Regions from separate parts of the Janthinobacterium sp. EB271-G4-7A genome, predicted to be linked through region 1. Evidence: predicted binding sites of a transcription regulator. Region 1 holds the regulator's gene; the other holds the start of a gene.
What was found. Region 1 encodes FNR, which switches genes on or off when oxygen is low (the NO sensors DNR and NnrR bind a similar motif). Its sites were predicted from a motif close to TTGATNNNNATCAA; they were not measured.
Positions count from the first base shown of each region.

Region 2: the regulator FNR is predicted to act here: its motif matches at 2,951-2,964, upstream of IGS58_RS05705 (universal stress protein).

Region 1 covers NZ_JACYMI010000004.1:359,483-364,785, reverse strand. Annotated here, with positions in the region: gene ccoP (cytochrome-c oxidase, cbb3-type subunit III) at 1-193, shown strand, start outside; gene ccoG (cytochrome c oxidase accessory protein CcoG) at 196-1,578, shown strand; gene IGS58_RS24550 (FixH family protein) at 1,681-2,205, shown strand; gene fnr (fumarate/nitrate reduction transcriptional regulator Fnr) at 2,209-2,967, opposite strand; gene IGS58_RS24540 (response regulator) at 3,217-5,303, shown strand, end outside.
Region 2 covers NZ_JACYMI010000001.1:1,247,874-1,253,176, reverse strand. Annotated here, with positions in the region: gene IGS58_RS05715 (chemotaxis protein CheA) at 1-1,695, opposite strand, end outside; gene IGS58_RS05710 (protein phosphatase CheZ) at 1,695-2,567, opposite strand; gene IGS58_RS05705 (universal stress protein) at 3,046-3,513, shown strand; gene IGS58_RS05700 (response regulator) at 3,669-4,313, shown strand; gene IGS58_RS05695 (Crp/Fnr family transcriptional regulator) at 4,654-5,303, shown strand, end outside.

The DNA.
Region 1 (5,303 bases):
GATGCTCGGTGCGCCGAACCTGACGGACAAGACCTGGCTGTACGGCGGCAGCGCCGATACCATCATGGAAACCGTACGCAAGGGACGCAGCAACACCATGCCGGCCTTCAGCGATTTCCTCGGCGAATCCAAGGTACACGTGCTGTCGGCGTATGTCTGGAGCCTGTCGAATCCGCAGGCGCCCGCAAAGTAAAAATGGAACCTCAAGTCATCAAGATGTATGCGGCCCGCGAGCAAATCTACCCTCGCGAGGCCAAAGGACGCTACGCTACCTGGCGATGGGTATGCGTATGGCTTACCCAGCTGGCGTTCTACGGCTTGCCGTGGTTGACCTGGAATGGCAGGCAAGCCCTGCTGTTCGATTTGACCACGCGCAAGTTCTACATTTTCGGCGTCGTGCTGTGGCCCCAGGATTTCATCTATCTGGCGGCCCTGCTGATCATCTGTGCGTATTTGTTGTTCCTCGTCACGGCCATTGCCGGGCGGGTGTGGTGCGGGTTCTCCTGCCCGCAAACGGTATACACGGAAATTTTCCTGTGGGTCGAACGCCGCATCGAGGGCACGCGCAGCGCGCGCATGGCCCTCGACAAGCAGGGCCCCTCCGTGCGCAAGGCCTTCAAGAAGACCGCCAAGCACCTGGTATGGGGCGCCATCGCCCTGTGGACGGGCTTTACCTTTGTCGGCTACTTCACGCCGATCAAGGAACTGGCGCAGTCGGTGACCACCCTCAATTTCGGTCCCTGGGAATGGTTCTGGGTCTTGTTCTACAGCCTGGCAACCTACGGCAACGCGGGCTGGCTGCGCGAGCAGGTGTGCAAATACATGTGCCCCTACGCGCGCTTCCAGAGCGCCATGTTCGACCAGGACACCCTGATCATCACCTACGATGCCAAGCGCGGCGAACCACGCGGCGCCATGAGCAAGAAGGCCGGCAACAACGACAAGCTGGGCGATTGCATCGACTGTACCCTGTGCGTGCAGGTGTGTCCGACCGGCATCGATATCCGCAACGGCCTGCAGTATGAATGCATCGGCTGCGCCGCCTGCGTCGATGCCTGCAACAGCGTGATGGACAAGGTCGAGCGGCCGCGTGGCCTGATACGCTACAGCACCGACCATGCGATGGAAAACAACTTCAATTCGAAGCAGATACGTCAGCGCGCCATGCGCCCGCGCGTCTTGATCTACACTTCCATCCTGGCCCTGATCATCATCGCCGTGTGTACGTCGCTGGCCCTGCGCACGCCCCTGAAAATGGACGTGATCCGCGACCGCGGTTCGATGGGGCGCGAAGTCGAAGACGGCATGATCGAAAACGTCTACCGCCTGCAGATCATGAATACGTCCGAGCAAAGCCAGCATTTTAAAATCAGCGCTTCCGGCTTGCCGGGCCTGACCTTGCTGACGCGCGAAGAAGTGACCTTGCAGCCGACGGAAACGCTGGGCTGGCCGATCCGCCTGCGCGTACCGCACGGCGTGGGAGAGAAGGGCTCGAACAAGATTGCGATCGAATTGCAATCGCTGGACGATCCATCGCTGCATGTGCGTGAAAGCGCGGTATTCATCGTGCCACGTTAACAAGGAAAGGCGGACGGGGACCGGGTGCCCTCGCCGCCGCCACGAAGTTGCAGGAAGGCCGGTCCCCATGCGGGGACTGGCTGATTAAACAGGAGAAACACCATGTCCGACAGTCTGAAACTGCAACCCCCCGTTGCACCGTGGTACAAGCATCGCTGGCCATGGCTGCTGATGATCGGTCCCGGCCTGTCCGTGGTCGTCGGCAGCTTCATGGGCTATATCGCGTTTACGCAGCCCGATGCGCTGGTGGTGGGCGATTATTACAAGCAGGGCAAGGCGATCAACCAGGATTTGAAGCGCGACACGATCGCCAGCGACCTGGCCATGGATACGCGCCTGTCATATGACGTGGCTGCAGCGCGCCTCAGTGGTTCCGTGCACAGCTTCGGCAAGGCCTATCAGGCGCCGCTGCAGCTGCACCTGGCGCATGCGACCCTGCCGGAAAAGGATATCAAGCTGCTGGTGCAGCCCGATGCGGCCGGCAATTTTTCCGTAGCACTGCCGATGCTCGAGCGCAGCCGCTGGCAAGTGCTGGTGGAAAACGACAAACGCGAGTGGCGGCTGTCCGGCATCTGGACCTGGCCCCTGCAGCGCAGCATCGCGCTGCACGCGGATGAAGAACTGTAAGTCTTATTTGCAGACGTCCGTGCCGGCCGTAATCGCTTTCAACTTGGCCGGCTGCAGGATTTCGATCTCGCGGTTCGAGACGCGCAGCCAGCCTTCCTTCTTGAATTTCGACAATAAGCGGCTGACGCTTTCGATGGTCAGGCCCAGATAGTTGCCGATTTCCTCGCGCGACATGCGCAGCTGGAAATTGCTGCCCGAATAGCCGCGTGCTTCATAGCGCGATGCCAGGTTGACGATGAAGGCGGCAAAACGCTGGGTCGCCTGCATATTGCCCAGCAATAGCATGACGCTTTGCTCGCGCGTGATTTCCTGGCTCATCATGCGGTGGAAATGACGCAGCAGGGTCGGCATATTGCCCAGCAATTGTTCCAGGCTGGAAAACGGAATTTCACACACTTCGCTGTCTTCCAGCGCCACGGCATTACAGTGGTGGCGGTCGGCGCTGATGGCATCCATGCCCAGCAGTTCACCGGCCATCTGGAAACCCGTCACCTGCTCTTCGCCACCCGGATTGATCTGGTAGGTCTTGAAGTGCCCCAGGCGGATCGCGTACAGGTTCTGGAACGAGTCGCCGATGCGGAACAGCGAGGCCCCGCGCACGATCTTGCGGCGGCGGCCGATGATCTGGTCCAGCCGATCCATGTCGCCCACATCAAGGCCCATCGGCAGGCACAATTGATGCATGCTGCAGGTCGAGCATCGTGCACGCAACGCCTCCACGTTCACGGTGGGCAAGGTTGGAGTGAGGAGCGCTTCAGTCATGTCGGTACCTTTTAGAAAATGCAACAACAAGTTTACTGCATACAGCTGCATACAGGGTTGCCGTATGCCAATTTCACCGTAAATTCGGCGAATAAACGACGTCCAGCCTTTAATTATATGGCAACATCGTCAAAAGCCCATACGGGGCGGGCAATTTGCGCGGCGGCGCTTGCCAAGCTGGGGTATTGATAGGAAAATTCCTGACAGCATTATCTGCCGCCTGTGCCGCCCGGCACTGAAAAGGAAATCATGAAGCCTCTCGGCATTAAAGCAAAAGTCGCGCTGGCCACCAGCCTGACCTCGATCGCCATGATCGCGCTGGTCACCATGATCCAGGTGCAGCACATGCGCGACGACTTCACCCGAGTACTGCTGAGCCAGCAGTCATCGCTGATCAGCCGCACCGCTGCCGAGCTCGACGACAAGCTGGGCATGCTGCTGCAGATTGTCACCCTGACGGCCAGGCAGCAGCCGCCGGAATTGATCGCCCAGCCCGCCCAATTGCGCGAATACTATGCGCGCCGCTCGATGCTGGTGCTGTTCGACGACGTGCTGGTGCTCGACGCGCATGGCGCCATCGTGGCCGACATGCCGGAAGTGACGGGGCGCGCCGGCATCAACGTCGCCGAGCGCGAGTATTTCCAGACCGTCCTGCGCACGCGCCAGCCCATGATTACCGAGCCGATGCTGGGCAAGTCGAGCGGCATGCCCATCGTGCAGATGGTGGCGCCCGTGCTGGCCGCCGATGGCCAGGTGGCCGGCGTGGTGATCGGCGTGCTGCGCCTGTACAAGGACAATCTGCTGGGCCGCCTGCGCTCGGAAAAGATCGGCAAGAGCGGCTATTACTTCATCCTCACGCGCGGCGCCGTGCCGCGCTACGTGCTGCACCCCGATACCAGCCGTTTGCTGCAGCCGCGCAAGCCGAACGCCAACCTGACGACCACCCAGCTGCTGAAGGAGGATGGCGAAGGCAGCATGGTCAGCACCAACAGCCGCGGCATCACGGCCGTCAACAGCTTCAAGCGCCTGAAATCCGTGAACTGGCTGCTGGCCGCCTCGCTGCCCGTCGAGGATGCCTTCGAACCGTTCGATGGCGTGCTGTACCGGCTGGTGCTGTGGAGCATCCTCGCTTCGCTGCTGGCCGCTGCCGTTCTGGGCTGGGTTACCGTGCGCCTGCTGTCGCCGCTGGTGCGCCTGCGCGATACCCTGCTGGCCCTGCGCACCAGCGGCAGCCGTTTCACCCCCGTGCCGGTACAGCAGCGCGACGAGATCGGCGAACTGACGGAAGCGTTCAATGGCCTGATGAGCGAACGCGACCGCCTGCAGCAGGAACTCGAAGCGCGCGCGGCGGAGCTGGAGCAGGAACGCGACCGGGCCGAGGCGGCCAACCGCGCGAAGAGCGATTTCGTGGCCAACATGAGCCATGAAATCCGCACGCCCCTCAATGCCGTGCTGGGCATGGTGTATTTGCTGGGCAATACCAAGCTCGACACGGAACAGCGCAAGTACCTGACCATGGTCAGAGTGGCGGGCCAGTCGCTGCTGGGCATCCTCAACGATGTGCTCGACTATTCGAAGATCGAGGCGCGCCGCATGGAATTGTCGCCCGTCGAATTCGACCTCGATGAAGTCATGAATACCCTGGCCACGACGATGACGATGAATGCGGGCGAAAAGGAGCTGGAACTGGCCATCGCCGTCGAGCCCGACGTGCCGCGGCGCCTCGTCGGCGACGCCCAGCGCCTGCAGCAAATTCTCGTCAACCTGGCCGGCAACGCCATCAAGTTTACCGAGAGCGGCGAAGTGGTAGTGGCCGTCAGCCTGGCCGAGAGCGAGAGTGGCCGCGCCTGGCTGCGCTTCGAAGTGCGCGACACGGGCATCGGCATGACGGAACTGCAGCAACAGCAGCTGTTTGCCGCGTTTTCACAGGCCGACCAGAGCATCACGCGGCGCTTCGGCGGCACGGGCCTGGGCCTGGCCATCAGCAAGCAGCTGATCCACATGATGGGCGGCGACATCGCCGTCGCCAGCAGCGAAGGCAAGGGCAGCCGCTTCTGGTTCAGCGTGCCCTTCGAGATGCTGGCGCAGCCGGCCGAAACGCGGCGCACGCCGGCCCTGGGCCAGCTGCGCCTGCTGGTGGCCGACGACAACCGCACCACGCGCGAACTGATCGTCAAGCTGATCGAGGCGTGGGGCTGGCTGGCCGACGAAGTGGACTCCGGCTTTGCCGCCATCGAACTGTACCGCGAACGCCTGGCGCAGCAGCAGCCGTATGACGTGGTGCTGGCCGACTGGCACATGCCCGTGATGGACGGACTGGCCACGGCCAAGGCCAT
Region 2 (5,303 bases), on a different contig from region 1:
GACCACGATGCCGACACGCTCGCTGCACGATTCGTAGCCCAGGGAGCCAGCCAGCGACCGCACGGGCAATGGACGGCCCTGGTCTTTCAGCACGGGCGCGCCGCCCACTTCCATAAAGGTTTCCGGCAATTCGACGACGCGTTGCACCACCGCCATCGGCAGCGCCAGCGCGGCACCCGACGTCGACACCAGCATGGTCGGCACGATCGACAGTTCGATCGGCAGGCGGATGGCAAATTTCGTGCCCTTGCCCAGCGCCGACTCGATATGAATGGCGCCGCGGTTTTTCTCCACGGCCGTTTTCACCACGTCCATGCCCACGCCACGGCCGGAGACGCTGGACGCGACTTCCTTGGTCGAGAAGCCCGGCAGGAACACCAGCTGGAAGCATTCATCATTGCTCAATTGCGCGTTTTCGCTGATCAAGCCCTTTTGCTGGGCCTTGCTGCGCAGGAAGGCCGGATCCATGCCCTTGCCGTCATCCTGCAGCACGATCATGACACTGTTGGCTTCCTGCCATGCCTTCAGTGAAATATACGACTTGGCGGGTTTGCCGGCAGCCAGGCGCGCTTCCGGCGATTCGACGCCATGGTCGAGCGAGTTGCGCAGCATGTGCACGAGCGGATCGTACAAGCTGTCGACCACCACTCGATCGACTTCCGTCTCCGCGCCCTCGATGGTCAGCTCGACATCCTTGCCCAGGTCCTTCGCCAGCTCGCGCACCAGGCGCGGGAATTTCTGGAACAGACGGCCCACGGGCTGCATGCGCGTGGCCAGGGTGGCCCGCTGCAGTTCCGTCGAGTAGCGCGAAGCGCGTTCCAGGGTTTCCGCCAGAGTCGCCATCAGGGTGGCGGCCTGGCCTTCGAATTTGAATTGCAGCAAGCGCTCAAGCAGCACGGCAGCCTGGTTGGCGGCCTGCACGGATTCGCCGGCCACTTCCAGCAGGGCGTCGAGCTTGACGGCGTCGACGCGGATGCTATCTTCCTTGACGGGCGCGGCATGGCGCACTTCCGGACGCTCTTCGCGTCGTTCGGCGCCATCCCAATTCTTGGCGGCCGGCTTGGCGGCAGCGGCAGGGGCTGGCGCGGCGGCCACGACGGCAGGTGCAGCGGCGACGGCGGACACCGGCGCGGCAGCGACCCGGCTGCCCTCGGGCACGACGGCGTTATACATGCCTTCCCAGTCCAGGCCATCGGCGCCGGCGGTGGAAACGGCGGCGACGGGCGCGGCCACGGCAACTTCTGCGACCTCGGCAACGACCACGGCCGCTTCCGCCACCACGACGGCGGCCGGCGCAGGCGCGTCCATGCCCTTGCCTTCGATGGCGTTCGTCAGGATATGTTCCAGCTCTTCCGGCATGGCCGGCAAGCTTTCCGGCGCGGCGCCATTCGCCAGTTCCGTCAGCTGGTCAGCCACGAAACCGGACGCTTGCAGCGCCGCCTCGATGGCGATGGGGGTTACCGGCGCGGCGCCCGTGCGCAAGGCGTCAAACAGGTTTTCCGTCAGATGGCAGGCCGCCACCAGCGCGGGCAAGCCCATGAAGCCGGCGCCACCCTTGATGGTGTGGAAAGAACGAAACACGGCATTCAGTGTTTCCTTGTTGTCAGGATCACGCTCGAGGCGCAATAAGTGCTCTTCAACATTAACCGCAAGATCCATCGCCTCAACGACGAAATCTTTGAGCATATCGTCCATTAGAATCCCAAATCCGCAAGAAGGTCGTCTACATTATCCTGGTCCAGCGCCACCGACGGCACGGACGGGCCCTGCATCAGCGGCACCGGCTTTTGCGCCAGCTTTTCGCGCACCTCGGCCGGCGCGTTGTCGCGCAGCAGCTGAGCCAGCTCGTGCTCCACCGTCTTCGTGATGTTGACCACTTTTTTGATCAGCTGGCCCGTGATGTCCTGGAAGTCCTGGGCCATCATGATTTCCAGCAAGCGTGCTTTTTCCGCTTCCGTTGCTTCGGCAACGGCTTGCGCGAACTGGCGTGAATCGCCGGCCAGGGCCTTGAATTCTTCCAGGCTCAGCTTGCCATCGAACAAGGCTGTCCAGCGGCTGTCCATGTCCTTGGCTTTCTTCGACAGCACGTCTTGCGCCGGCATGCCTTCGTCGAGCGTATTCAGGACCTTGTTGGCGGCCTGCTCCGTCAGGGTGGCGACATATTCCAGGCGGTCCTGAGCGTCGACGATCTGCGACGACGCTTCCGTCAATGCCTTGTCGTAGCCCAGTTCGCGCAGCGAGTCGTGCAGCAGGCGCACGATGCCGCCCAGGCGCTCGAACATCGGCTTGTCGGACTGGTCGACCGGATCGGCCGCTTCGCCAGGCGCGCCGGCGCCGGCCACGGGGGCCGCTTCCGCTGCGGCTGGCGCGGCAGCCACCGGCGCCGCTGCGGCTGCAGCTGCCGGTGCGGCGGCGCTGGCCGACACGGAGTCGAACAGCGCGTCAAAATCGTCATCCGCGATCACGGCGGGAGCGGGCGCGGCGGCAGGCGCCGGCGTGGCTGCGGCCGCGCTTTGCGCGGATACTTCATCGAATAATGCATCGAAATCATCAGCGGCGTTGGTCATATCCCTGCTTCTCCATAATTTGTCAAAATTCCGCCTGAACTGTGCGTTTTACAGACTGATACCCACAATTTCTCGATTAAGATGATTTGAGGCAATACCGCTGCGATGGTGCGAGTGTAGCAGGGCGCCGCCCTGTTGGTAAATCTCAAAACGCGCTTCCCGGTGCAAAGCGGGCCCACAAGAGCTTTTCCGCCAGGAAATAAGTGTTCCTGCTGTTGTATTTTGAAATACTACCATTGGCGTGCGTGCAAGACCACGCGCCGCACACGAAATCCTGCCCGCGGGCGCCTGCGCAACAGCGCCATATGGATATCGCTGGGACATCGTTGCACCTTAAACACGATCTTTCTGCCAATGTTGTCTATACTGAAGGTGCAGTAGTATTGACAATTATCAAGTCTTTACATGAATACAATGCTGCCGCCACGTCTACAATAAGAGGCGTTGCGCGCGCTGAGTCATCGCCAAAGGACCTGCCATGTATAAGAAAATTCTGATCGCCACGGACGGCTCCACCGTCTCCAACTTGACGGCCTGCGCCGGCGTTGCCTTTGCCGAACAGATGCACGCCGACATCCTTGCCGTGTACGTGGCACCCGAGTACCAGTACCCGGTGTATATCGAAATCATTCCGCCAAGCTATCCCAGCGAAGAGGAATACCGCATCGCCATGCGCAAGGCGGGCGCCGACCACTGGCAGCCCATCCTCGACGCGGCTGCCAAGCGGGGCCTGCAGGCGACGGGCTTGACGGCCTTTTCCGACAGCCCGGCCCTGAAAATCGTGGAAGTGGCGCAATTGCAGCAATGCGACCTGATCTTCATGGGCTCGCATGGCCGCAGCGGCTGGGGCCAGTTGCTGCTGGGCAGCGTCACCAACAAGGTGCTGTCGCACTCAAAATTGCCCGTGCTCGTGCATAGGCTGATCAAGGAACCCCCGGCAAAATAAGGGGTCACATGGCCACGGAGGCCGCCGTTGCCGGCACAGCAAGAAAAAGGCAAACGTGCGGCCACTTCAGTTAAAATGACAACATTTCTCGTTTCTTAACATTTGATTGTCCGGTAACGGACACAGCAGATTACACGCCACCAGATTGCCCGCCTATGATACGTATTGTGATTGCCGACGACCACACCATCATGCGTGAAGGATTAAAGCGCATCCTTGACGGCGCGCCGGATATCGACATCGTGGGTGAGGCCATCGACGGTTTTGAAGTCCTCAACCACGTGCGCCAGGGCGGCTTCGACCTGCTGCTGCTCGACCTGTCGATGCCGGGCCGCAGCGGCGTCGACCTGATCCGGCAAATCCGCAGCGAGGCGCCCAAGCTGTCCATCCTGATCCTCACCATGCACGAGGAAGAGCAATATGCGGTGCGCGCCATCCGCGCCGGCGCGCAAGGCTATCTGACCAAGGAAAGCGCGGGTACCCAGCTCGTGGGCGCCATCCACAAGGTGGCGTCGGGACGCCCCTACATCAGCGCCGAGGTGGCGGAGCAGCTCGTGCTCAACATCATGATGCCGAATGAAAGCTTGCTGCATAAACAGTTGTCGGACCGCGAGTTCGAAGTCTTTTCCCTGCTGGTGGCCGGCAAGTCGATCACGGAAATTGCCAACAATCTTCATCTGAGCGTGAAGACGGTGAGTACGCACAAGACGCGCATCATGCAAAAGATGGGCATGAGTTCCCTATCGGAAATGGTCCAGTATGCCGTCGCGCACCGCCTGCTATCGCCCTTCAAGACGTGATCCTCCTGGCGCGCGTCCGCGCGCCAACTGTAGGAACAATCCTACCTCACCTACCGCAGCTCCTACTGCCATATTCAGCCACTGCTGATATTAATTGCATACGGTTGTTGGCATACTGAAACCAGTCATCAAGTTGCTGGAAAGTTATTTCATCACACAGCAAGTCTTCAGCGAATTGAGCATTACCTGCCTGGACGCGCGCCGCCGACCCTTGCCCGCCCGCCGCCCCGAGCACCCCGTCATTCAACTCTGAACTACCTGTCACCAGGAGATGAACATGCTGTCCACGCAAACGCCCGACACCCGCGCTGCCTCACCGTCGCTGGCCCCCTCCTCCCCGATGGAAGCGGGACGCCAGCGCCAGGGCCGGCTCTGGTCGAACCTGAAGGAGGTGTGCGACCTGCTGCATATCTCCAGCGCCTGCACCATCGCCGCTGACGAACTGCTGTTCCAGCACGTGCAATTCAAGACGGGCCAGCGCGTGCATACCATCGGCCAACCGTTCGACACCCTGTACATCGTCAATTCGGGCTTCCTGAAAACCGTGCTCATCGATGAATTCGGCAATGAGCAGGTACTCAGCTTCCCCATGAAGGGCGACATGCTGGGCGTCGACGGCATCCACTCGCGCCATTACTCCTCGGAAGCGGTGGCCCTGTCCGACTGCGACCTGATCCTGCTGCCGTTCAAGAAGCTGACGGCGCTGGGCAGGGTGCACCTGGAACTGGAAAACGTCATGTATGGCGTGATGAGCCGCGAACTCGTGCGCGAGCAAGCCATGATCGGCATGCTGGGCGCCCTCAGCGCCGAAGCCCGCGTAGCGCGCTTCCTCGTCTCGCTGGCCGACCGCTTCGCGCAGATGGGCTATTCGAGCAAGCTGTTCAACCTGCGCATGACGCGCCATGAAATCGGCAGCTACCTGGGCCTGACCCTGGAAACGGTCAGCCGCACCTTGTCCGCATTCAATGAAATTGGCCTCATCACGGTTGA